DNA from 4 places in the Rhodococcus sp. MT28 genome. Region 1 is predicted to be linked to each of the others. Evidence: riboswitches for the same ligand, from Rfam matches in the RefSeq annotation. Region 1 holds a riboswitch; each other region holds the start of a gene.

The links. Region 1 has a riboswitch for cobalamin ahead of AC1Q6C_RS15785 (cobaltochelatase subunit CobN). Riboswitches for the same ligand answer to the same signal wherever they lie in the genome.
Region 2: it holds a riboswitch for cobalamin, as region 1 does, so the genes downstream of both, AC1Q6C_RS28990 (FecCD family ABC transporter permease) here and AC1Q6C_RS15785 (cobaltochelatase subunit CobN) in region 1, are expected to answer to the same signal.
Region 3: it holds a riboswitch for cobalamin, as region 1 does, so the genes downstream of both, AC1Q6C_RS20380 (ABC transporter substrate-binding protein) here and AC1Q6C_RS15785 (cobaltochelatase subunit CobN) in region 1, are expected to answer to the same signal.
Region 4: it holds a riboswitch for cobalamin, as region 1 does, so the genes downstream of both, AC1Q6C_RS30295 (ABC transporter substrate-binding protein) here and AC1Q6C_RS15785 (cobaltochelatase subunit CobN) in region 1, are expected to answer to the same signal.

The regions. Positions count from the first base shown of each region.
Region 1 is NZ_JBXAFD010000003.1:687,753-693,254, forward strand. It holds gene AC1Q6C_RS15785 (cobaltochelatase subunit CobN) at 1-3,529, opposite strand, end outside; cobalamin riboswitch at 3,569-3,701, opposite strand; gene cobG (precorrin-3B synthase) at 3,753-4,895, shown strand; gene AC1Q6C_RS15795 (precorrin-8X methylmutase) at 4,915-5,502, shown strand, end outside.
Region 2 is NZ_JBXAFD010000012.1:57,320-62,821, forward strand. It holds gene AC1Q6C_RS28970 (aldehyde dehydrogenase) at 1-413, shown strand, start outside; gene AC1Q6C_RS28975 ((2Fe-2S) ferredoxin domain-containing protein) at 746-1,447, opposite strand; gene AC1Q6C_RS28980 (ABC transporter substrate-binding protein) at 1,444-2,505, opposite strand; gene AC1Q6C_RS28985 (ABC transporter ATP-binding protein) at 2,502-3,320, opposite strand; gene AC1Q6C_RS28990 (FecCD family ABC transporter permease) at 3,317-4,324, opposite strand; cobalamin riboswitch at 4,442-4,577, opposite strand; gene AC1Q6C_RS28995 (TetR/AcrR family transcriptional regulator) at 4,594-5,202, opposite strand; gene AC1Q6C_RS29000 (alpha/beta hydrolase) at 5,255-5,502, shown strand, end outside.
Region 3 is NZ_JBXAFD010000005.1:127,844-133,345, forward strand. It holds gene AC1Q6C_RS20375 (MMPL family transporter) at 1-1,334, opposite strand, end outside; cobalamin riboswitch at 1,406-1,551, shown strand; gene AC1Q6C_RS20380 (ABC transporter substrate-binding protein) at 1,668-2,663, shown strand; gene AC1Q6C_RS20385 (FecCD family ABC transporter permease) at 2,660-3,700, shown strand; gene AC1Q6C_RS20390 (ABC transporter ATP-binding protein) at 3,697-4,512, shown strand; gene AC1Q6C_RS20395 ((2Fe-2S)-binding protein) at 4,509-5,279, shown strand; gene phoA (alkaline phosphatase) at 5,311-5,502, opposite strand, start outside.
Region 4 is NZ_JBXAFD010000016.1:46,904-52,405, reverse strand. It holds gene AC1Q6C_RS30310 (SDR family NAD(P)-dependent oxidoreductase) at 1-535, opposite strand, end outside; gene AC1Q6C_RS30305 (hypothetical protein) at 702-860, opposite strand; gene AC1Q6C_RS30300 (siderophore-interacting protein) at 1,017-1,874, shown strand; cobalamin riboswitch at 1,916-2,096, shown strand; gene AC1Q6C_RS30295 (ABC transporter substrate-binding protein) at 2,155-3,168, shown strand; gene AC1Q6C_RS30290 (class I SAM-dependent methyltransferase) at 3,169-3,921, shown strand; gene AC1Q6C_RS30285 (FecCD family ABC transporter permease) at 3,918-4,958, shown strand; gene AC1Q6C_RS30280 (ABC transporter ATP-binding protein) at 4,955-5,502, shown strand, end outside.

The sequences.
Region 1 (5,502 bases):
CGGCGGCTTCGAGGAGCCGCTCGGCGATTCCGTGCAAGGCCCACGGGTTGGACTGCGTCATGAACTTCTGGTTCTGCTCGTCCAGAACGTAGGTCTCGGCGAGCTTTTCGTACATCCAGTCCGCGACCACGTTTGTGGTGGCGTCGTACCCGAAGAGGTAGTCGACCGTGGCCGCCATCTCGAACGCACCCTTGTACCCGTGACGGCGCATCGCGTCGAGCCAGCGGGGATTGACCACGCGCGCCCGGAAGACACGTGCGGTCTCTTCCGAAAGTGTGCGTGTGCGAACCGATTCCGGTCGAGTGCTGTCGCCGATATATGCCTCGGGCGACTTTCCGGTCAGCGCGCGCACGGTGGCAACCATGCCGCCGTGGTACTGGAAGTAGTCGTCCGAATCGGCGATGTCGTGCTCACGCGTGTCGGTGTTCTTGGCCGCCACGTTGATTCGACGGTATGCACTGCGCATGTCGTCGGCTGCCGGGATTCCGTCGAGCCCACGGCCGTACGCGAAGCCGCCCCAGTTGGTGTACACCTCGGCGAGGTCGTCGTCACCGCGCCAGGTCTTGGAGTCGATGAGTTGCAGCAGGCCGGCGCCGTAGGTTCCGGGCTTCGAACCGAAGATGCGAGTGGTCGCACGCCTGGCATCGCCGTGCTCGGCAAGGTCGGCCTGCGCGTGGGCGCGCACGTAGTTCTGCTCGTCCGTCTCGTCCAATGCGGCGACCAACTGAACAGCGTCGTCGAGCAGTGCGAGCACGTGCGGGAACGCATCACGGAAGAATCCGGAGATGCGGACGGTGACGTCGATGCGCGGGCGGCCGAGCTCTTCGAGATCGATGACCTCGAGGTTGACCACGCGTCGGCTTGCTTCGTCCCAGACAGGGCGAACACCGAGGAGCGCGAACACTTCGGCGATGTCGTCGCCGGAGGTACGCATGGCGGCGGTACCCCACACGGACAGACCCACCGAGCGCGGGTACTCGCCGTGATCGGCGAGATATCGAGCGGCGAGCGACTCGGCCATCGCCTGACCGGTCTCCCACGCCAGTCGTGAGGGAACTGCCTTGGGATCGACGGAGTAGAAGTTACGACCGGTGGGAAGCACGTTGATCAGGCCGCGCAGCGGTGACCCACTCGGGCCGGCGGCGATGAAGCCGCCGTCGAGCGCGTGCAGGACCTGCTTGATCTCGTTGTTCGTCTGTCGGAGGCGTGGAATCACTTCGGTGGCCGCGAACTGAAGGATCTTCACGACGGTCTCGTCGTCGCTGAGTTGTTCTGCCGCAGCGGGGTTCCAGTCGGCGTCGTACATGCCGCGAACCAGAGCGTGCGCCTTTTCCTCGACGTCGTCGACACGGTTGCGGGACTCGTCGCCGTCTTCGCTGAGCCCGAGAGCTTCGCGCAGACCAGGGACGCTCTGTTCGCCGCCCCACATCTGACGGGCACGGAGCATGGCCAGGACCAGTTCGATTTCGGCGTCGCCCTCGGGTGCGCGGCCGAGAATGTGCAGGCCGTCGCGGATCTGGACGTCCTTGATCTCACACAGCCAACCGTCGACGTGCAGGAGCATGTCGTCGAACACGTCTTCTTCGGGACGCTCCGCGAGGCCGAGGTCGTGGTCCATCTTGGCTGCCCGCATCAGCGTCCAGATCTGCTGGCGAATGGCCGGCAGCTTGGACGGGTCCAGTGCGGAGATGTTGGAGTGCTCGTCGAGCAGTTGCTCGAGACGGGAGATGTCGCCGTAGCTTTCGGCGCGGGCCATCGGCGGGATCAGGTGATCGACGAGAGTCGCGTGGGCGCGACGCTTTGCCTGTGTTCCTTCACCCGGGTCGTTGACGAGGAACGGGTAGATCAGCGGCAGGTCGCCCAGGGCCGCGTCGGTGCCGCAGTTGCTCGACATGCCGAGTGTCTTGCCGGGCAACCATTCGAGGTTGCCGTGCTTGCCGAGGTGTACAACGGCGTCGGCGCCGAATCCGCCAGCATCAGGCGTCGCCGCGATCCAGCGGTAGGCCGCGAGGTAGTGATGGCTTGGCGGCAGATCCGGATCGTGGTAGATAGCGACGGGCTTTTCGCCGAATCCACGGGGCGGCTGGACCATGAGCACGATGTTGTTGAATCGCAGTGCCGCGATGACGATTTCGCCGTCCGGATCCTGCGAGCGGTCGACGTACAGCTCTCCGGGCGCTGCGCCCCAATGCTCTTCGACGCCGCTGCGCAGTTCCTCGGGCAGGGTGGCGAACCATTCGCGGTACTTCGCTGCCGAGATGCGGATCGGATTGCCCTCGAGCTGCTCGGCAGTGAGCCAGTCGGGATCCTGGCCGCCGGCCGCGATCAGGGCATGGATCAGCGCGTCGCCGTCCTTCGCCGCCAGGCCGGGAACTGCGTCCGGACCGTCGACCGGACCGAGATCGTAACCGGCAGAACGCATTTCGGTGAGCAGGTCGATTGCGCTCGCCGGAGTATCGAGACCGACGGCGTTGCCGATGCGGGCATGCTTGGTCGGGTACGCCGAGAGCATCAGAGCAACGCGACGCTCGGTGGTGGGAATGTGGCGCAGCTTGCCGTGACGGACCGCGATCCCGGCGACACGGGCAGCGCGCTCGACGTCGGGGACGTACGTGGACAGTCCGTCGGAGTCGATTTCCTTGAAGGAGAACGGGACGGTAATGATGCGGCCGTCGAATTCCGGCACCGCGACCTGGGTCGCGACGTCGAGAGGCGACAGTCCGTCGTCGTTCTCGTCCCAGGTGGCGCGGCTACTGGTCAGGCACAGGCCCTGCAGGATGGGGACGTCGAGCGCAGCGAGTGCGGCGACATCCCAGGCTTCGTCGTCGCCACCGGCGGACGCGGTCGCGGGCTTCGTGCCACCGGCAGCAAGAACTGTCACGACCATGGCGTCGGCGCGGCGGAGCGTGCTCAGAAGTTCGGCTTCTGCGGTTCGCAGAGATGCGCAGTAGATCGGCAGCGCGGTGCCACCGGCCTCGGCGACCGCGTCGCACAACGCCTGGATGTACCGGGTGTTTCCGGCCAAATGCTGGGCGCGGTAGTACAGAACTGCGATGACCGGACCGCTCGCCGAGTCGAGATCGGGCGCGAAATCAGCGATGCCCCAGGAAGGCAGGTGGGCCGGCGGTTCGAACCCGTGGCCGGTGAGCAGGACGGTGTCGGACAGGAAGTGGTGCAGCTGTGCCAGATTCTGTGCGCCACCCTCGGCCAGGTAGTTGTGAGCCTCGGCAGCGACACCGGCGGAAACCGTCGAGCACTCCATGAGGTCGGCGTCCGGCGCGTGCTCGCCGCCGAGAACGACTACGGGGAGTCCGGAGGCGAGGACCATGTCCAGGCCGTCTTCCCAGCTGCGACGGCTACCGAGGATACGAACGATCACGAGGTCGACGCCGTCGAGCAAGGGCGGCAAGTCCTCCGAGACCAGCAAGCGTGAGGGGTTGGCCCAGCGATAGGAGACGCCGTCGCCGGCTTCCTGGCTGGCGCGGGCGCTCAGCAGATCGGTGTCGGACGTGGAGAGCAGAAGAATCACGGGTGAAGCCTTCCTGGGGTTTCGCGCCCCGTGGCACAGATCTGTCATCGACGGCGGTTGAGGGTCTGACTCGTGTTTCCGAGCGGAAACACGTCCCGCTCGAGCAACACTCACAGTGGCGCGACCGCACCGGACTCTCACCGGTTTCCTCAACTGCCGTCACTGGTGGTGGTGATGCTACCGGTCCGCAGAAGGCACTCATGACAGGTCGTACCCTGGAGCCATGCCCACGGACCGTTCACAGCCAGACGCGTGCCCGGGTGCACTGCAAGTTCACCACGCCGCCGACGGCGCACTGGCACGCGTGCGCCTACCCGGCGGACTCCTCACCCCGGTCCAATTGCAGACGCTCGCCGACGCAGCGCGCGATCTCGGCAACGGGCAGATGGAACTCACCTCGAGGGGCAACGTACAACTGCGCTCGGTCTCGGACCCCGAAGCCTTCGCGGCGCGTATCGCTTCGGCCGGTCTGCTGCCGTCCGCGACGCACGAACGAGTGCGCAACATCCTCGCGTCCCCACTGTCCGGCCGTATCGGGGGCGTCGCCGACATTCGTGAACTGGTCCACCGTCTCGATTCGGCGATCCAAGCGGATCAAGCATTGGCAGATCTGCCAGGGCGAACCCTGTTCACCCTCGACGACGGGCGCGGAGACATCACCGGGCTACGGGGCGATTTCGGACTCCATGCGCGCAGCGCCACCGAGCATTCACTGGTGCTCGCCGGTCACCACACCACTCATCTCGTCCAGGCGGACGACGCCGTCGAATTGCTCCTCGAGGCGGCTCGATCATTCCTCGACGTCCGCGACAAGCACTGGCGCCTGGCCGAGGTTCCGGACGGAATCGAACGCACCCTCGAGCAGCTGGGTCTGAGCGCCGAGTCCACCGGTGCTGCGGACCTCACGCCGGATGCACGGCCTACTATCGGCTGGCTCGAGCAGCGCGACGGGACCGTAGCTCTGGGCGGCGGCCTGCGATTCGGACTGCTCGACGCTCGGCTGGCCGAGTTCCTCGCAGCCGTCGACAAGCCCGTCGTCGTGACACCGTGGCGATCGGTGCATATCTTCGACCTCGACGAATGGGCAGCCGAGCAGGTAGTCCGGGTGCTGGCACCCATGGGGTTGATCTTCGACGAGAACTCACCGTGGCTCGAGGTCACCGCCTGCACCGGAAGTCCGGGATGCGAGAAGTCGCTCGCCGATGTGCGCGCCGACGCGATCACCGCCGTCGAGCAGGCAGAACTTCCCGTTGTCGGGCGCCAGCACTGGGCCGGGTGCGACCGCAGTTGTGGACGTCCCCGCGGGGACGTAGCGGATGTGATCGCGACGGGTGACGGTTACCGGGTGAATCCGCCCGATCGGTGATGCCTCTATCGTGTGGCACATGATCGAGTACATCCGTGACGGCGCGGAAATCTATCGCCAGTCCTTTGCCACCATTCGGGCCGAAGCCGACCTGAGCCGTTTCCCGGCGGATGTCTCGCAAGCTGTAGTGCGCATGATTCATGCAAGTGGCCAGGTCGATCTCGTCGACGACGTCGCCTTCACACCCGGTGTCGTCTCGGCTGCGCGCGCAGCTCTGCGCGACGGCGCGCCGATTTTCTGCGACGCCCAGATGGTGGCTGCCGGCATCACGCGCAAGCGTCTGCCCGCCGGCAACGACGTCATCTGCACCCTCGGCGATCCGCGGGTTCCCGTGCTGGCGTCGACCATCGACAACACTCGCTCGGCGGCTGCTCTCGAACTGTGGGGAGCCAAGCTCGAGGGCGCTGTTGTCGCGATCGGAAACGCACCCACCGCACTGTTCCATCTCCTGAACCTCATCGAAGCCGGCGCACCCCGTCCGGCCGCCATCGTCGGAGGTCCGGTCGGCTTCATCGGCGCTGCCGAGTCGAAGGAAGCCCTCATCGAACACGCCAGCGGGATCGATCATCTCGTTCTCCGCGGCCGACGCGGCGGCAGCGCGATCACC
Region 2 (5,502 bases), on a different contig from region 1:
GCGCGCGCGTCGTACTCGGTGGTGGACGCCCCGCCGGCCTGGACAAGGGCTGGTACGTCGAGCCGACCATCTTCGCCGACGTGGACAACTCGATGACCATCGCACGCGAGGAGATCTTCGGACCCGTTCTCTCGGTGATCCCGTACGACTCCGAGGACGAGGCCATCAAGATCGCCAACGATTCGGATTACGGCCTCGCCGGATCGGTGTGGACCACCGACATCGATCACGGACTCGAAGTTGCCGCGCAGATCCGCACGGGTACCTACGCGATCAACTGGTACGCCTTCGATCCCGGATCGCCGTTCGGTGGTTACAAGAACTCCGGTATCGGGCGCGAGAACGGACCTGAGGGCCTCGAAGCCTTCTGCGAGACCAAGTCCGTACTCATGCCGCCCGGCTACGTGGGCTGACCCACCCGGGAGTTGGCACCCTTTGCTGACAGTTGGCACCCGTTCCGACCTGCCGGAACGGGTGCCAGCCCCATGAAATGGGTGCCAACTCCCAGCGAATCCACAGATCCACCCGGTACCGTCGAAAACGAATCAGTCATCTCACAAAGGACATTCATATGCTCACCAACGCCATCAACGCTTTCCTCGCACTCTGGGGCAGCGCCTCCGTCGGCAGCAGTGGATACCAGATCCCGCCGGGAACCCTTCCCTTCGGTTCCTGAGACAGGACAACAGAACCCGCTGAGCGCACTTCGCGCCCAGCGGGTTCTTTGCTTTCACCGACCCGGTATCTACCGGTCCAGAACGTGATCCACCAATCGATCCTCGTGACCGGACACCAAGGCCTCGGCATCACCGGCGTCCACGTGCCCGAACCAGGTACCGCCGGGGTTCGCGATCACCAACGGCCCCAGGTTGCACGGGCTCAGACAACCGGTTCCGGTCACCTTCGACGAGGTACCTTTGGCCGCCGCGCTCATCGCCCGGTGCAACGGTCCTGCTCCGTACGCCATACAACGAGGGCCCTTGCACACCAACAGATGCCTATCGTGCTGCTCGATCACGGACCACGCCGGACTGCGATACGACGCCGGACTCGCGGTGATCTGCTTTCCCGCCGAGTCGAGTTCGTCGATCACCTGCCCGGCCACCGCACCTTCGAGCGTTTCCGTTTCATGGAGCGTCACTTCCAGTTCGGCGTCGATTCGGGTTTCGCGCCAGTTCGCAACCGCCTTGCTTGTCCACGTGAGCAGGTACCGATCCCTCGGCACCGCAACTGGAATCAACACGACCTTGTCGACGTCATCGACATGGGCTCGATCGAGTTCCTCGTGAAGGCTCGGCGAAGCGACATCGAGGTACGCAACGCGAACGTCGGCGTCGGTGCCCGCCTGAACAGCGTCGAACATCCGTCGCGCGGCCGACTCGTCGAGGCCGCTGACGGTCGGCCGCAGTACGACAATCACCCGACGCGAGCACCGGTTGTTGCTCATGCCGACGGCGCGGTTGTCCAGTCGATCCCGCTCGACGGAGCGAGTCCGAACTCTTCGATCTTCGCGCGCAACTCTTCCGCGCCGTAGATATTGGGGAATCCACTGGTGAACATGGCGAGCGGGAGTACGACGAAGCGGTTCTGCTTGACGGCGTCGAGATCGCGTAGGCCTTCTCGGCTCTTGATCGCGTCGATCTTGCCCTGTACTTCGTCAGCGCTCTTCTTGTAGTCCATGATCACGATGACGTCGGGTTCTGACTTCGCGACGGTCTCCCAGCTCGCTTTGAACCAGGTGTTGTCGACGTCGGCGAACACATTGGTTCCCCCGGCGACGTCGATGATTCCGTTGGGGGCTCCGTTGCCTCCACTGGTGTACAGATCTTCCTCACCGCTGTCGTAGATCAAAACCTTCGGCTTGTCGGCGGCATCTGGCGCCGACTCCAGACGCGCCAAACGCGAATCCAATTCGGTCAATGCCTCGGCGGCGGTTTCCTCGGTTCCGAACAGCTTTCCGTAATTGGTCACGTCCGCACGAAGGGCATCCCACGGACCCATCGTGCCGAGCGCGGAATCCGCTGCGGCACTCTGCCGACAACTATCGGAGATCACATATGCATCGATGTTGTTGCTCTGCAGCGATTCCGGCGTCACACCGGAGGCTCCCTTGAACAAGCCACTGTAGGAGCCGACCACCAGGTCCGCCTGCTTACCCAGAATCGTCTCCATCGTGATCGTTCCGTCCAGGTGTGGGACATCCGCAATTCCAGGGCCGAACATCGACTCCATGACCGCGTCGTTGTTCGTGTTCAACACGACTGCCGCGAGACGATCCAAACCGCCGACTCGGAGAATGGTGCCGATATTGGCCGCATTGCTTGTCGCAACGACGTTCTCGATCGGAAGCTGGAAAGTGCTTTCGGTCCCGCAGTTCTCCAATGTCACCGAAGTCTTGTCTGCAGCTTCGTCCACCGGTGCAGTTGCCGAGCAGCCGGCAACTGTCAACAACGCTGTCGCGGCTACAACCGCACCGAACGACGCGCGGGTCTTGACATGTATCAAAGTGCACTCTCCGAAAATGATTGTTGTAGTTGAGAATTTCGTGATTCGAATACGAGGTGTGAACGGCCTGTCGCGGGGTTCACGAGCTCGAAAGTCTCGACGCCGAAGACAGTTGCCACCACCGAGGTGGTGAGTACGTCGGATGGATGTCCGAACGCCCTGGCCACTCCATCCGCGAGCACGAGCACCCGATCGCACACTGCCGCAGCCAAATCGAGGTCGTGCAGTGCCATGATCACCGTCCGGTCCAACGACCGGACCAGATCGAGCAGTTCGAGTTGATGCCGGATGTCGAGATGATTGGTCGGCTCGTCGAGGATGAGCACACCGGCGTCCTGCGCGAGACCTCGGGCGAGAAACACCCGCCGGCGCTCACCGCCGGAAAGCGTGTCCATCGAAGAGAACCGGTGCTCGATCATTCCGACCTCGCCCAGAGCACGATCGACGACGGCATTCTCGTGCTTTCCACCGACGCTCCAGGGCTTTGCATGTGGCGTGCGGCCCAGACTCACGTACTCGTGAACCAACAAATCGGCGGGACTCTGCTCTTCCTGCGCCACAAAGGAAATGGCTTTGGCCCTCGACCGCGCGGACATCGCGTGCACGGAGTCGCCGCCGACACGAATGTCACCGCCGGCGATCGGCCCGAGACCGGCGAGAGCACGCAAGAACGTCGACTTGCCCGATCCGTTCGGACCGACGACGCCGACTACTGCACCGGCGTCGGCCGCGATGTCGACGCCTTTGACGATGGTTCGACGGTCGATGCGGACAACTACTCCGGACGCGGTCAGCGCCAGGGCTCGGGCGCTCACGAACTGCCACCGAATCGGTAGCGCCGACGGCCGAGAAGCAGGAGAAACAGCGGGGCCCCGATCACCCCGGTCACCACGCTCAGCGGGATCTCGGTCGGCCGCAACGAGGTCCGCGCCACGACGTCGACCCACACCAGGAAGGACGCGCCGATCAGTGCTGCCGCCGGTAACACCACTCGATGTCTGGCTCCGACGAGCATGCGTGTGACGTGCGGTATGACCAAGCCTACGAAGGCAATCGCGCCGGACACTGCAACCATCGTGCCGACCAACGCTGCCAGCACGCCGAACAGCACGTTTCGCAGGGTTCGGACGGGAATACCGAGCGAAGCCGCGACGTCCGGTCCGGCCGCCAGCGCATCCAGCCAACCGTGCAGGGCGAACACCGCTGCCGTCAGCAGGAACACAACGATGACCGGCGCCCACAACTTGTCCCAGGATGCCCCGGCCAAACTTCCCAGGAGCCAGAACAATACGGACTGCGCGGCCTGGGAATCATTGGTACGCAGCACCAGAAAACTCGCGATCGCCGACAGGGCGGATGCGGTAACGGTGCCGGTCAGAACCAATCGCAGTGGAGTGATACCGCCTTGCAGCGTCGCGATGGTGAAGACGAGAATCGCAGCTCCCAACGCCCCGATCATCGCGCCGAAACTGAGCGCCCACACTCCCGCGCCGGCGAACAGTCCGGTGGTGATGACGGCGGTGGCACCGACACTCGCGCCGGACGACACTCCCAGCAGGTGGGGATCGGCAAGAGCGTTACGGACGAGGGTTTGCACCACCGCGCCGGCGACGGCAAGACCAGCGCCGACGGCCAGACCGAGCAGTACCCGAGGTGCTCTGATCCCCCACACGATCGCAAGTTCGGAACGCGTGACGGGTGGGCCTCCGAAGCGCGAGTGCACCACGTCCACCACAGTGGACACGGGGAGCATCTCGGATCCGAATGCCAACGCGCACACAGCAGAGAGCACGGCGACGACCAGCAGAGCGGGCAGCACGATACCCGGACTGAGCCGTCCTCGAGGCGCACCAGCCTTCGGCGAAGGCAGGTGGGTAGGTGGAGACAGAGCTCCGCCAACAGCATTCATGGTGTGACCGATCCATCCTCGTGGCATGACACAACGTCAACGAGGGTGGTATCTGGCTACGGTCGACGCAGGGACGACCTCACAGTGGCGGGACCGCGCCGGAATTGCACCGACTTCCCATTACCTCGATGATGACGTCAGAACCATAACGGACTGTGGTCACCATTCTCGACACCGGATCAAGGTTGCGACCCGATCATCGATCTCGCGTGCCGTACGACGGCTTCCGTTCGCACTCGAAGTTCTTCGGGTGAATCCGATTCCAGCACAACCCGATGCACCTGACTGTCCACGGCAGTCACGGTCAGCCGCGACGTCAACAACGCATCCTCCGCACTGAAACCGTAGCTCTGGAGGTACTCCGAAAAGCCGAGTACCAGTTGACGATTCATTCCTTCGACCTGCTCGATGAGCTCATGCGTACGCGGAACCTGATCGTAGAGCAGGTGAAAGAACTCTCGCGGCTTACTGTTCACTTCGACCGCGCACTCCACCAACATCCTCACGGCCTCGTCCGGGGTGAGCTCACGCTCGACGATGTCGGCAAGGCAGAGCGCAAAACTCTCCCGCGCAGCACTCACGTGACGGTTCGCCAACTCCGAGAGGATCTCGTACTTGTCGCCGAAATACTGGTAGAGCGAGCCCACCGACACCCCTGCTTCGTCAGCGATCCGGTTGGTGGTCGCTGCCATGGCTTCCGAAGCGAAAACGCGAGTAGCTGCCTCCAGGATCGCGTCGTAGGTAGCCCTCGAGCGCTGCTGGGAGGGCCTTTTCCGCCGAGTCGACACGGTCCTCCGATGCGAGTTGTCAGCCGCGACGCCGATACCGAGAATTGTGTAGGTGACCAGCGCCGATTACTCGAAGTTTATGCCCGACCGGTACACCGACCACATGCCGGCGCCGACCCCGACGTGGTGGGAGTGGAACGGCAACACCGTCCACGTCGCACGGGCCGTGGTTCCAGACGCGCCGGTTCGTGTTCTCGGCATCCACGGCGCCGGCGGCTACTCGGGCGCGTTGTGGCCGTTCGCCGGGATCGGCGTGAAACTCGGAGCCGAAGTCCTCTTCCCTGATCTTCCGCTGTACGG
Region 3 (5,502 bases), on a different contig from region 1:
GCGGACTCGGCGATCGCTGCACCTTCGGCCGGGGTGAGAGTGTTCCCGTCCTCGGCCTGAAGGATCATCGTTGCGCCATTTCCGGTTTGCGGGAAGTCGTTGACCAACGTGTCCATTGCAACGCGAGCGGGGTCGTTGTCCGGTAGTGCGGTGTACGAGAGTTCTCCCAGCCGGGCGCCGAGCAGCGGCGAGGCCATCACGAGCAGCACAGCCACGATTGTCACCGAGACTGCGACCGGACGCTTCATCACCCACGTGACGACGCGGCCCCAGAACTTGCGCGAGCGTTCCTCGCCGCGTTGCGCCGCATCCTTGCGCCATGTCAGGGCGTTGATGCGATGCCCCAGAATGGCAAGTAGCGCAGGCACAGCGGTCAGCGACAGGACGGCCGCGCTCAATACCGCAGCGATCGCGCCGAAGCCCAGAGACCGGATGACGGCCTGGGGGAATACGAGCATGCCGCTGAACGCACAGATCAGCAGTAGACCCGAGAACATGACGGTGCGACCCGCCGTCAGAACTGTCCGCTGAGCAGCCGCTCCCGGGTCCGAGCCCGAATTCAGTTCTTCACGGAACCGACCGACCACGAACAGTCCGTAGTCGATGGCCAGTCCCAACCCGAGAAGAGAAGCGACGTTGATCGAGAACGAGGACACATCGGTGATCAGCGTGAGGATTCGCAGAACCGCCAAAGCACTCAGGACACTGAGTACACCCACGAACACGGGCACGGCAGCAGCGACGATGCCGCCGAAGATGAAGACCAACAGCACCAGAGTGATCGGAATGGCGATGGCTTCGGCGACCACCAGGTCCTTCTCGAGCTTGGTGTTGAATGCGACGCCGACGACGGTGTTACCCGCGAATTGTGCCTCGGCACCTTCGACTTCGAGCTTCGGCAGGAGATCGGCGAAAGTGGCGGGCGTGACGCCCGAGTCCGGTGCCAACGTGATCGCGACGGCCGCCATGGATCCGTCGTTCGAGAGCAGGCTGGCCTTCGCTGCGGCGTCTGTTCCCCAATACGATTTCACCGAAGCGGTCGGCACTTCGGTTTTGAACTGGTCGACGGCGGCTGTCACTGCCGGCCCGATGTCGTCCAGAGTCTTGCCGTCCGTGGGCGAGTAGATCGCGATGATGTCCGGGGTCTGCGGTCCGAGATTGTCTTCGATGATGTCGGCGACCTTCGCGGAGTCGCTGCCCGGATCGATGAAGCCGCCCTGGCTGAGCTTGCCGAACACTCCGAGTCCCCACACCCCACTGATGAGAACTATCAGAACCGCGAGGCTCAGTACCCACCATTTCCGGGCGACGACGGTTTGGGCCCAGCGTGTCATGTATCAACTCCGGTGTGTGGGGGCGTCTGGCCAGATCGACTGTAGTGGGCGTTTGGTCTTGAATCGGAAACGTCATGCATACTGCTCGAAGCACTTGCAAGCCACGCGTGTGGGGGAAGCCGGTCCGAATCCGGCGCTGACCCGCAACGGTAGGTCGATTCTCGGTAGTCACCGAGTGTCGGCAAGCCCGATTACCCGCCGCGCGGTGTGCGACATCCATTCGTCGTGGTCTACGAAAAGGAAGTCCAGCAGGAGCTCTGGCCGAGGATCAGCGTGCGGGCGGAGTTGTCTGTCGGATCCTCATTCGTGGCTCAGAGCCCTTACGAGGTCCCCGTGTCACTTCAGTTCTCCCCGTCCCGCGCCGCCGCTGTTCTCATCGCGGTCGCCTTGGTTTCGGCAGGTTGTTCCAAAGGTCAGGAATCAGAGTCGGCGTCTGCTGCGGAATCCTTCGCACAGCCGGTGTCCGTGACCAACTGCGATCGCGAGATGACCTTCGATTCGCCGCCGCAGCGCATCGTGTCTTTGAACGGACACGTCACCGAAGCCCTCATCGAGATCGGCGCGGGTGATCGGATTGTCGGGCGGGCGTACAGCGACAACCCGCCAACTGCCGAGACCGCCGATGTATTCAACAAGATTCCCAGCCTCTCCGATACGTTCCCCAGCATGGAGCAGGTTCTCGACGTCGATCCGGACTTCGTGGTCGGAGGAATGACCAGTGCCTTCAACGAGAAGCAAGGCCGTTCCCGAGACGCTTTCGGCGAGCGCGGAATCAACACCTTCCTCTTCTCGGAATACTGTGGCACCGGGTTCCCCGACATCGGATTGCTCGAGAACGACTACACGCAACTCGGTCGAGTCCTGGGCGTCGAAGATTCCGCCCGCGAGGTCGCAGAGGAGATCAGCGATGGTCTCGATTCCGTCCGCGCTTCGGTCGGAGACGCGGCGCCGGTACCGACCTTCTTCTACGACAGCGGTGACCAGGTTCCGACGACCATCGGCGGAGTCGGCGTCGGTCAATTGGTCGCGGAATACTCCGGCGTCTCGAACATCTTCGCCGAAGGGACAAAGCCCTACATCGACGCATCGTGGGAAGCTGTTGCCGAGCGTGCACCCCAGGCGATCGTGGTCATCGACTACGGCGACAAGACAGCCGAGCAGAAGATCGACTTCCTCCGTGCCCAGCCGTTGATGGCGACCACCCCTGCTGTGCAGCAGAACCGGTTCGTCGTGGTTCCTCTCGCTGACCTGTTCGAGAGTTCACGGTTGGTGCGTTCGGCACAGACCATCGCAACAGCCTTCCATCCAGGCGCTGACGCGGCGAAGTGACCCGCACGCGTTACGGGTACGGCGCCCTGCTTGTCGGCTTGGCGGTCGCCTTGGCGATCGTCCTGGGGTTGGCCGTCTCCTTGGGATCGGTTCGCATTCCCGTCGGTGACGTCTGGGCGATAGTCGGAGCCCGTTTGGCGCCAGGGACTTTCGAGACGTGGTGGACCGCGGCGCGGGAGTCGATCGTGATCGACTCCCGCCTGCCACGTGCACTCACTGCCGCGGTGGTGGGTGCTTCGTTGGCGATGTCGGGCGCTGTTGCTCAGGCTGTCACACGGAATCCTCTTGCCGACCCGTATCTGCTCGGAGTTTCGTCGGGTGCGGGATTCATGGTGGTGCTCGTGTCGGTGCTGGGTTTCGGCGCCGGCCTCCTCGGGGTTTTCACGATTCCGGTCGCAGCATTCGTCGGGGCGATGATCCCGTTGTTTCTCGCACTGCTGATCGGCGGCCGGTATCCGCAGCCGACCGCGATCATTTTGGTGGGTGTCGCGCTCGCCCAGATATTCTCGGCGCTCATCACCTTTTGCATCCTGGTATTGGCCGATGATCGGCACGTGACGTCGGTGATGCACTGGATTGCCGGCGGATTCGGTGATGCACGATGGTCGACGCTGATCTTCCCGACGATCACACTGGCCGTCGTCGGCACAGCCCTTCTGTTCAGTTCGCGATGGATGGACGTTTTGCAGACCGGTGACGACGGGGCTGCTGCACTCGGTATGAACGTCCGACGGTTCCGTGTGTTGTCCTTGCTCGCGGTCTCCGTACTGGCGGGCGCAGCAGTCAGCGTTGCCGGTGGAATCGGTTTCATCGGTCTGCTGATCCCGCATCTGGCCGGCTTCATCGTCGGCACCAGAGCAATTCGACTGCTCCCTGCTGCAGCCCTGCTGGGCGCCGTCGCGATGGTTGCCGCGGATACCGCTGCGCGCTCGGTGGCACAATCCACTGAAGTTCCGGTCGGAGTGATCACGGCCCTCGTGGGTGCACCGATCTTCGTCTGGATGCTCTACCGGCAGTATCGGAGGCTCGAACAGTGACACAGGCCAGAACAGTGACACTCCCGAAAGACTCCGAAACTGCGCCCCTGCTCGAACTCGTCGAGACCCGGGCGCGGCTCGGAAATCGCGAAGTGTTGCGCGGCATCACTTTCGCAGTCAAGTCCGGTGAAATATTGGGCTTGGTCGGGCCGAACGGCAGTGGCAAGACGACGGCGCTGCGCTGCTGCTACAACGCTTTGACGCCGACAGGTGGCGCAGTTCTGATCGATCAAGTCGACTCGACGACGCTCTCGCGTAAGGACATCGCCCGAACTGTCTCGGCAAGTGTTCAAGAACCCACTGTCTCGGCAGGACTTTCGGTTCGTGAATCGATCGCGCTCGGACGAACTCCGCACCGCAGCTGGTTGGACCGAAGCACGGAGCGCGATACCACCATCGTGGACCGGTGCATCGAGCAGGTCGGTTTGGTCGAGCTTGCCGGACGAGACGTATCGACCCTGTCGGGTGGTGAGCGGCAACGTGTCTCGATAGCTCGCGCATTGGCTCAGGAGCCCAAGGTTCTGTTGTTGGACGAGCCGACCAATCATCTCGATCTTCGTCACCAGTTGATCGTGATGGAACTGCTTACCGAACTTGCGTCGGCGGGGCTCGCAGTTGTGGTCACGATGCACGATCTACGGTTGGCAGTCGAGTACTGCGACAACCTTGCCGTGCTCACCGAAGGTGAACTCCGCGCGTGTGGGTCTACGGTCGAGGTGTTGGACGAGCCGTTGTTGGCCGAGGTTTTCGGCATCAGGGCGCGAGTCGAACGCGGAGTACGTCCGCGGATGGAGATATTGGGGCTGGCATGACGGAATCGGTGGCCGGGATCTACGCCCGTATGGCAGTAGCTGTGCCGTTCTTCGACAACCTGAGCGCGTATCCGGATACGGTGCCCGCGGTGTTGATGACCGACCCCCAGTGGTTGGCAGCACGTGTCGCCGATACGGCAGAGCGATGGGGGAGTGCGGACAGTCGAGTGAACGGCACGTTGTGGTGGTACTCGGCCAGCTCGACGCTGACCGGCATTCCGATCGGAACCGGGATGGTCACCGGGTTCGCGGCCGATCCATCGTTGGACGGTGGGCGGATCTTCTTGCGTGACAACGGCTATCTGGGCGGTTTTGCTGCCGGATCGGTCATTCCGATCTCGCGGAGTGTGGCGGAGTTGGGCCACACGATGTTCCGCTCGCTCAATCCCGTGATCGAGGTACTCGCCGAGGTGTCCGGCGTTCGGCAGCAGGCGCTGTGGGCGATCACAACGGACTCCATCGCCAATCGCAGCCTCGATGCCGCCGGTAATGCGCGGGAGCGCGGAAGTGCATTTGCGGCCGGTCTGATCGAAGTTCTCCGCGGTGAGAACCCGGGCATTCCGGTCCCGCGTTTCGTGGACGTGGATCGCAGAGAATCTGCTGTGCGCGTAAGTAATCCATTGACGCCGGTGGCATTCGGGCGACGCAGATTCACGCAGCGGGCGTCGTGCTGCCTGATCTACGAGGTACCCGGTGAAGGCAAATGCACCAGTTGCCCGAAGCGCGCACCCGAAGATCGGGTGCGCGCCTTGGCCGCTCTGGTGTGACTGTGGGTGGGCGGATTCAGGTGTTATCGGATCAGTGAGCTGCGACCTTGGAACGGTCGAGTCCCAGCGCGTCGGTCATCGTGAAGAACAGGTCGGTCTGGTCCGTGAGACCGCTGACGTTGGCCGCATGCGGGCCGAAAGCTGCTACGCGCAACTGAGTTCCGGTGTGTCCTTCGGACTCGACGGCCGGATCCTCGGACGTTCCGTAGCTGATCGTCATCTC
Region 4 (5,502 bases), on a different contig from region 1:
CCTGCTTGCCGTATTCGAGAGCCAGTGCGTGAGTGAAGGACTGGATTCCTCCCTTACTTGCGGCATACGCGGCCATGTACGGGTGCGCGAAGGCAGCGGAGGTGGAACTGAAATTCACCACGACTGCGTTGCCGGTGGCAAGGAGAGCCGGCAGTGCCTGGCGCGTGACGAGGAAAGTGCCCGTCAAATTCACGGAGAGCACCTGATTCCACAGGTCCAGCGAGGTCTCGTGGGTGTGCCCACCACGCAGTATCCCGGCGGCGTTGACCAGTACGTCCAATCCCCCGAGAGACGAAATCGCCTGACCCACAACCTTGATGACGGAACCCTCGTCACCGATATCGACGACGACGGTGTCGAGGCGATCCTCCGTCGAAGCATGTTCTGCCGATTTCCGGGTGTTCGCCAAACCCTGCTCGGAGATGTCGGCAGCGACCACGCGGCCACCTTCGGCGAGCAACCGCAGCGCGGTGGCCTGCCCGATTCCAGATCCTGCGCCGGTGACGAGAATACGACGACCTTCGAAACGATTCATTGCTGTGTACCTTTCACGAAAACGAGTTGGTTGGCATTCCAGGCTCGGTGGCGCCGACACTCACAACTCACCCGCGAGAAACCTCAGGTACGGGAAATGCGCAGCACTGCAACAGGTGTGGCACTGCGAAATCTCGGCGAGGCAATGCTCGCCGAAGTAGCGAATGTCAGACGGATCCGGCCGGTGCGGCCAAGGCTCTTTCGATCCAGACAAGACCGGACGGGCGGCGGTCGATCGCCTTACGCCCACGTCGGAAAGTCGCTACGCCGAATCGGGCCGTGCGCAGTGCACGGCCGGAAGCGAGAGAACAGCGGCGTATGGACATCACAGGCACGGTAGCAGCGCCGGCACCACTCACTCAACCGCGTCGTTTCGAGACCCGAATCATTCAGGTAATCAAATGTCACTTCTGGACAACTCGCTCGACTTAGGCAGCACTAACCTGGTGGCATCCCGAAAACCCGATCCAGGAGCACAGTCGATGACACATGCAGACGCCTCGCGCACAACAACTCCCCCGACGACCGTCCTACGGACCGCTGACCACAATCGCGGACTCAACGACGTTCTCGCGATCGTCGAAGCAATGGAGCGACCGAGCGATCACCTGCTGCGGATCACGGCTCGTTTGACGGAGTCGACCGACGATCCGACCTGGTCACGCCCGAATGTGACCGTACGCATGAATCTCGGGCCGGCCTTCGACGACGCTTCGCGCGTGTACACGGTGCGTTCCTACGATTCAGCGAGCGGATCGATCGTCGTCGATGTGGTCCGCCACGGACAGACCAGTCCGATGATGAGGTGGGCAGCAGCGTTGGCCGTCGGTGACACCTTCGGCCTCACCGGTCCGCGGCCACACTTCTTGATCCCTGATGTTCCTGGTCGACGTATCGCACTTTTTCTGGACGGCACCGCAATACCCGCATTGCACTCGATCATCGAGCAGTTACCTACCGACGTCGTCGGAATCGGCTGGGTCACAACAGATGACGAGGTCGCCTTCGCCGAACTGCCCACCCTCCCCGGCCTGGAGCTTCACCGCGTGAGCGCAGATCCGGCCGAGCCCGACGGCCCACTGGCGGTACGAGCACGCGAGCTCGCCAATCCCGCGAGCTACGTCGTGTGGGGCGCCGGTGAACGCAACGAGATGCGCGCAATCCGGAAGCACTTTCGATCGACCGTCGGACTCGACAAAAACGACGTCGCGATATTCGGATATTGGAAGGAGGGCGTCAGCAACACCGAAATCGACCTCCGTCGACGCGAGAACTACGAGCGCATCCTCGCCGACGGCGGAACCCTCACCGACATCGACGACCTGGCCATCGAGATCTGATTGCCTCACACCAGCCGACCTGACCGGCGGTGCACTGCGGTGATAAGTTCCTCTGTGCCAGCGGACCTCCACACAGGGGGTCAGGGAATCCGGTGTGAATCCGGAACTGACGCGCAGCGGTGAGGGTGACCGCCCGGGCTTACGCCACTGGATGAGAATCTGGGAAGGCGCTCGGGTGGGGCGATCTCGAGTCCGAATACCGGCTGGCAGCAGGGGTCAACAGGCGCCTGTTCACACGGTAACGGGCTCCGCGAACGAGCCCCTGCGAGAACGAGATTCCATGCGTCTGTCCAGACTTCGCCTACCCGCCGCCGCCGTCGCTGCCCTGTTGAGCGCGTCGTTGGTTGCCTGCTCCTCCGACGACAGTGCTGCCCGACAATCCAACTCTTCCGAACAATCGCGCGTGACAGTCCAGAACTGTGGCCGAGACGTCACGGTGGAGCGACCGATCGAACGGGCAATCGCGGTAAATCAACCTGCAGCAGAGATGCTGTTCGCGCTGGGAGTGCAGGACCGGATGGCCGGGTACGCCATGAGCGATGACGATGTCCTCCCCGAACTGCGCGAGGCGCGTGGTCAGGTCCAGGCGTTCGACACCGAGTTCCCGTCATTCGAAAGTGTCCTCGAACGCGAACCGGACATGGTCTTAACGACGTTCAACTACACGTTCACCTCGGAGGGCATCGCCGACCGGATCAAGTTCACCGACCTCGGTGTCGCGACATATCAGTCACCCAGCGAGTGCACCGGTCAGGATGCCGAGCAGAGCAAGGCCCTCACGCTCGACGACTTGTACGACGAAATCGACGAAGTGGCAACACTGTTCGATGTCAAGAACAAAGGTGTCGAGCTCACCGAGAGTTTGAAGGATCGCGCGGCCACCGCCACGGCGGCACTGGGAGCTGAGAACGTGACGCTGGCGTGGTGGTACGCAGCCACGAAGACTCCGTACTTCGCCGGGTGCTGCGGTGCACCGGGAATCATGACCGACGCGGTGGGTGCGAAGAACGCCTTCGACGACAACAAGCAGTACTGGCCCGAAATCGGTTGGGAGAGTGTCCTCGATCGAGACCCGACCGTGCTGGTGCTCGCAGATCTCGACCGCGGTGGAGACGGCGACAGTGCCGCAGACAAGATCGCGTTCCTCGAATCGGACCCGGTCGCCAGCAAGCTCACCGCAGTGAAGAACAAGCGTTACATCATCCTCGAAGGAACGACGATGGATCCCTCGATCCGCAATGTCGGTGGCATCGAACAGCTCTCCGACGGGCTGCGCCAGTTGGGTGTGGTCTAGATGTCCGCGCAGATCAGTGAACTGGTGCGTCGGTGGGACGACCAGCAGGCGGCATACATCGCCGACCGTGAGAAGCGCTTCGACGTGATTCTCGACGTCCTCGAATTGCAGCACGCGCACGCCCCGTTCACGGTTGTCGACCTGGCCTGCGGGCCGGGTTCACTGAGCGCCCGGATTCTCGAAAAGTTCGAGCATGCGAGCGTTGTGGGGATCGATTACGACCCGATGCTGCTGGAGCTCGCCCGCCAGTCGTCGACGCGTTTCGGTGACCGACTGCAGCTGATCGACGCAGATCTGGCGGGAGCCGATTGGCCGAATTCGGTGGCTGCGCCGGTTCAGGCGATAGTGTCGACAACCGCGCTGCACTGGTTGCAACCGCAGCAGCTCGTCGAGGTGTACCGGCAGTGCCGCGAACTGCTGAGTCCGGACGGAGTCCTGCTCAACGGTGATCACTTTCGTTTCGACAGCCGCTTCCCTGTCATCGGGCGATGGGCGAAGGCTCACGACGAGCAGACGCAACGCTCCGCCTTTGCTGCCGGTGCTCCCGAGTGGGAGAGCTGGTGGGAGGAGTTGCGGGCAACTCCCGGCATCGGACCAATGACCGACGAGCGAGAGCGCAGATTCGCCGGACGTGACGCCACTGCGCCCACGGCCGTCGACTTCCAGTTGGCGGCGCTCGCGCAAGCAGGTTTTCGGGAGTCGGGGACGGTCTGGCAACTGTTCGACGACTACGTGGTCTACGGCGTGAGATGACGACAAGAGTTCGGCTGCGTGACAACCCGACGACCGTCACCCTGCTGTGGATGATCGGTGTTGTCACGCTGGCCGGATCGGCTGCCGTGGCAATCACGTTGGGGCCGGCCGGTCTGTCGGTCGGTGAGGTGGCTTCGATCGTCGTCGGCCATCTCGGCGGTACCGCGGCGGACGTCACCCCTATCCGTGACGGCATCGTCTGGGACCTCCGTCTGCCGCGTACCCTGCTCGCCGCGCTCTGCGGTGCCGGTCTCGGGTTGTGCGGTGCGATCATGCAGTCGCTGCTTCGCAATCCGCTGGCCGATCCGTTTGTCCTCGGTATCTCGTCCGGCGCCTCGACCGGTGCCGTACTGATCGTGATCCTCGGAGTCGGGTCGGGAGTAGTCGGCCTGTCGAGCGGCGCCTTCATCGGCGCGGTGATCTCCTTCGCCCTTGTGTTGCTGCTCGCCCATGCGGCCGGCGGCACGCCGGATCGGGTGATCCTGGCCGGTGTCGCCGCGACCCAACTGTTCTCCGCGCTCACCTCGTTCATCGTCATCACCTCGGCCGATCCCGAGCAGACCCGCGGCGTGATGTTCTGGCTCCTGGGTTCACTCGGCGGCGCCGACTGGCTCGACGTCGCACTCTGCGCTGCGGTGGTCGCAGTCGGCCTCGTGGTCTGTCTGACTCACTCCCGCGCACTCGACGCCTTTGCCTTCGGCGAGGACGCGGCGTCGTCGCTGGGGGTGAACGTGTGGCGGGTGCGTGTGACCCTGTTGTTGGCAACAGCCTTGATGACCGCGGTGATCGTGAGCGTCGCAGGCGCCATCGGCTTCGTGGGCCTGGTCCTCCCGCACGCGGCGCGGGCTCTCGTCGGTTCGAACCACCGCCGACTCCTGCCCGCGTCCGCACTGATCGGCTCCATCTTCCTTGTCTGGGTCGACGCTGTGGCACGCACAGCCATTGCGCCGCAGGAACTCCCGGCCGGTGTGGTGACCGCGCTGGTCGGTGTGCCTGCGTTTGCCGTCATCCTCTGGAGACGGAAGGCCAGGCCATGACACTCGAAGCTACCGGCGTCAGTTGGCGGGTCGGCGGGGCGCTCATAGTCGACGACCTCGACGTCTCGCCTACAACCGGAAGTACGGTGGGGCTTCTCGGCCCCAACGGTTCGGGGAAATCGACGCTGCTGAAACTGCTTGCCGGGCACAATCGTCCGACGTCCGGTGTCGTGACCCTGGACCGAACCCCGTTGTCCGACTGGAAACGCCGCGACGTCGCGCGTCGGATCGCGACCGTTGATCAGCACAGCAACACCGAGATCGATCTGACGGTCGCGGAGGTAGTCGAACTCGGACGCACACCGCACCGCGGACTGTGGGGTGGGCAGTCGGATTCCGATCGCGACGCCGTTCGGGCAGCGATCGAACACACCGACCTCGCCGGCATGCTGGACCGGTCGTGGCACACCCTGTCCGGCGGGGAGCGCCAACGCGTCCAGATCGCGCGCGCCCTCGCTCAGGAACCTCACGAGTTGCTACTCGACGAGCCGACCAATCACCTGGACATCAACCATCAACTCGAATTGCTCGCGCTCGTGCGACG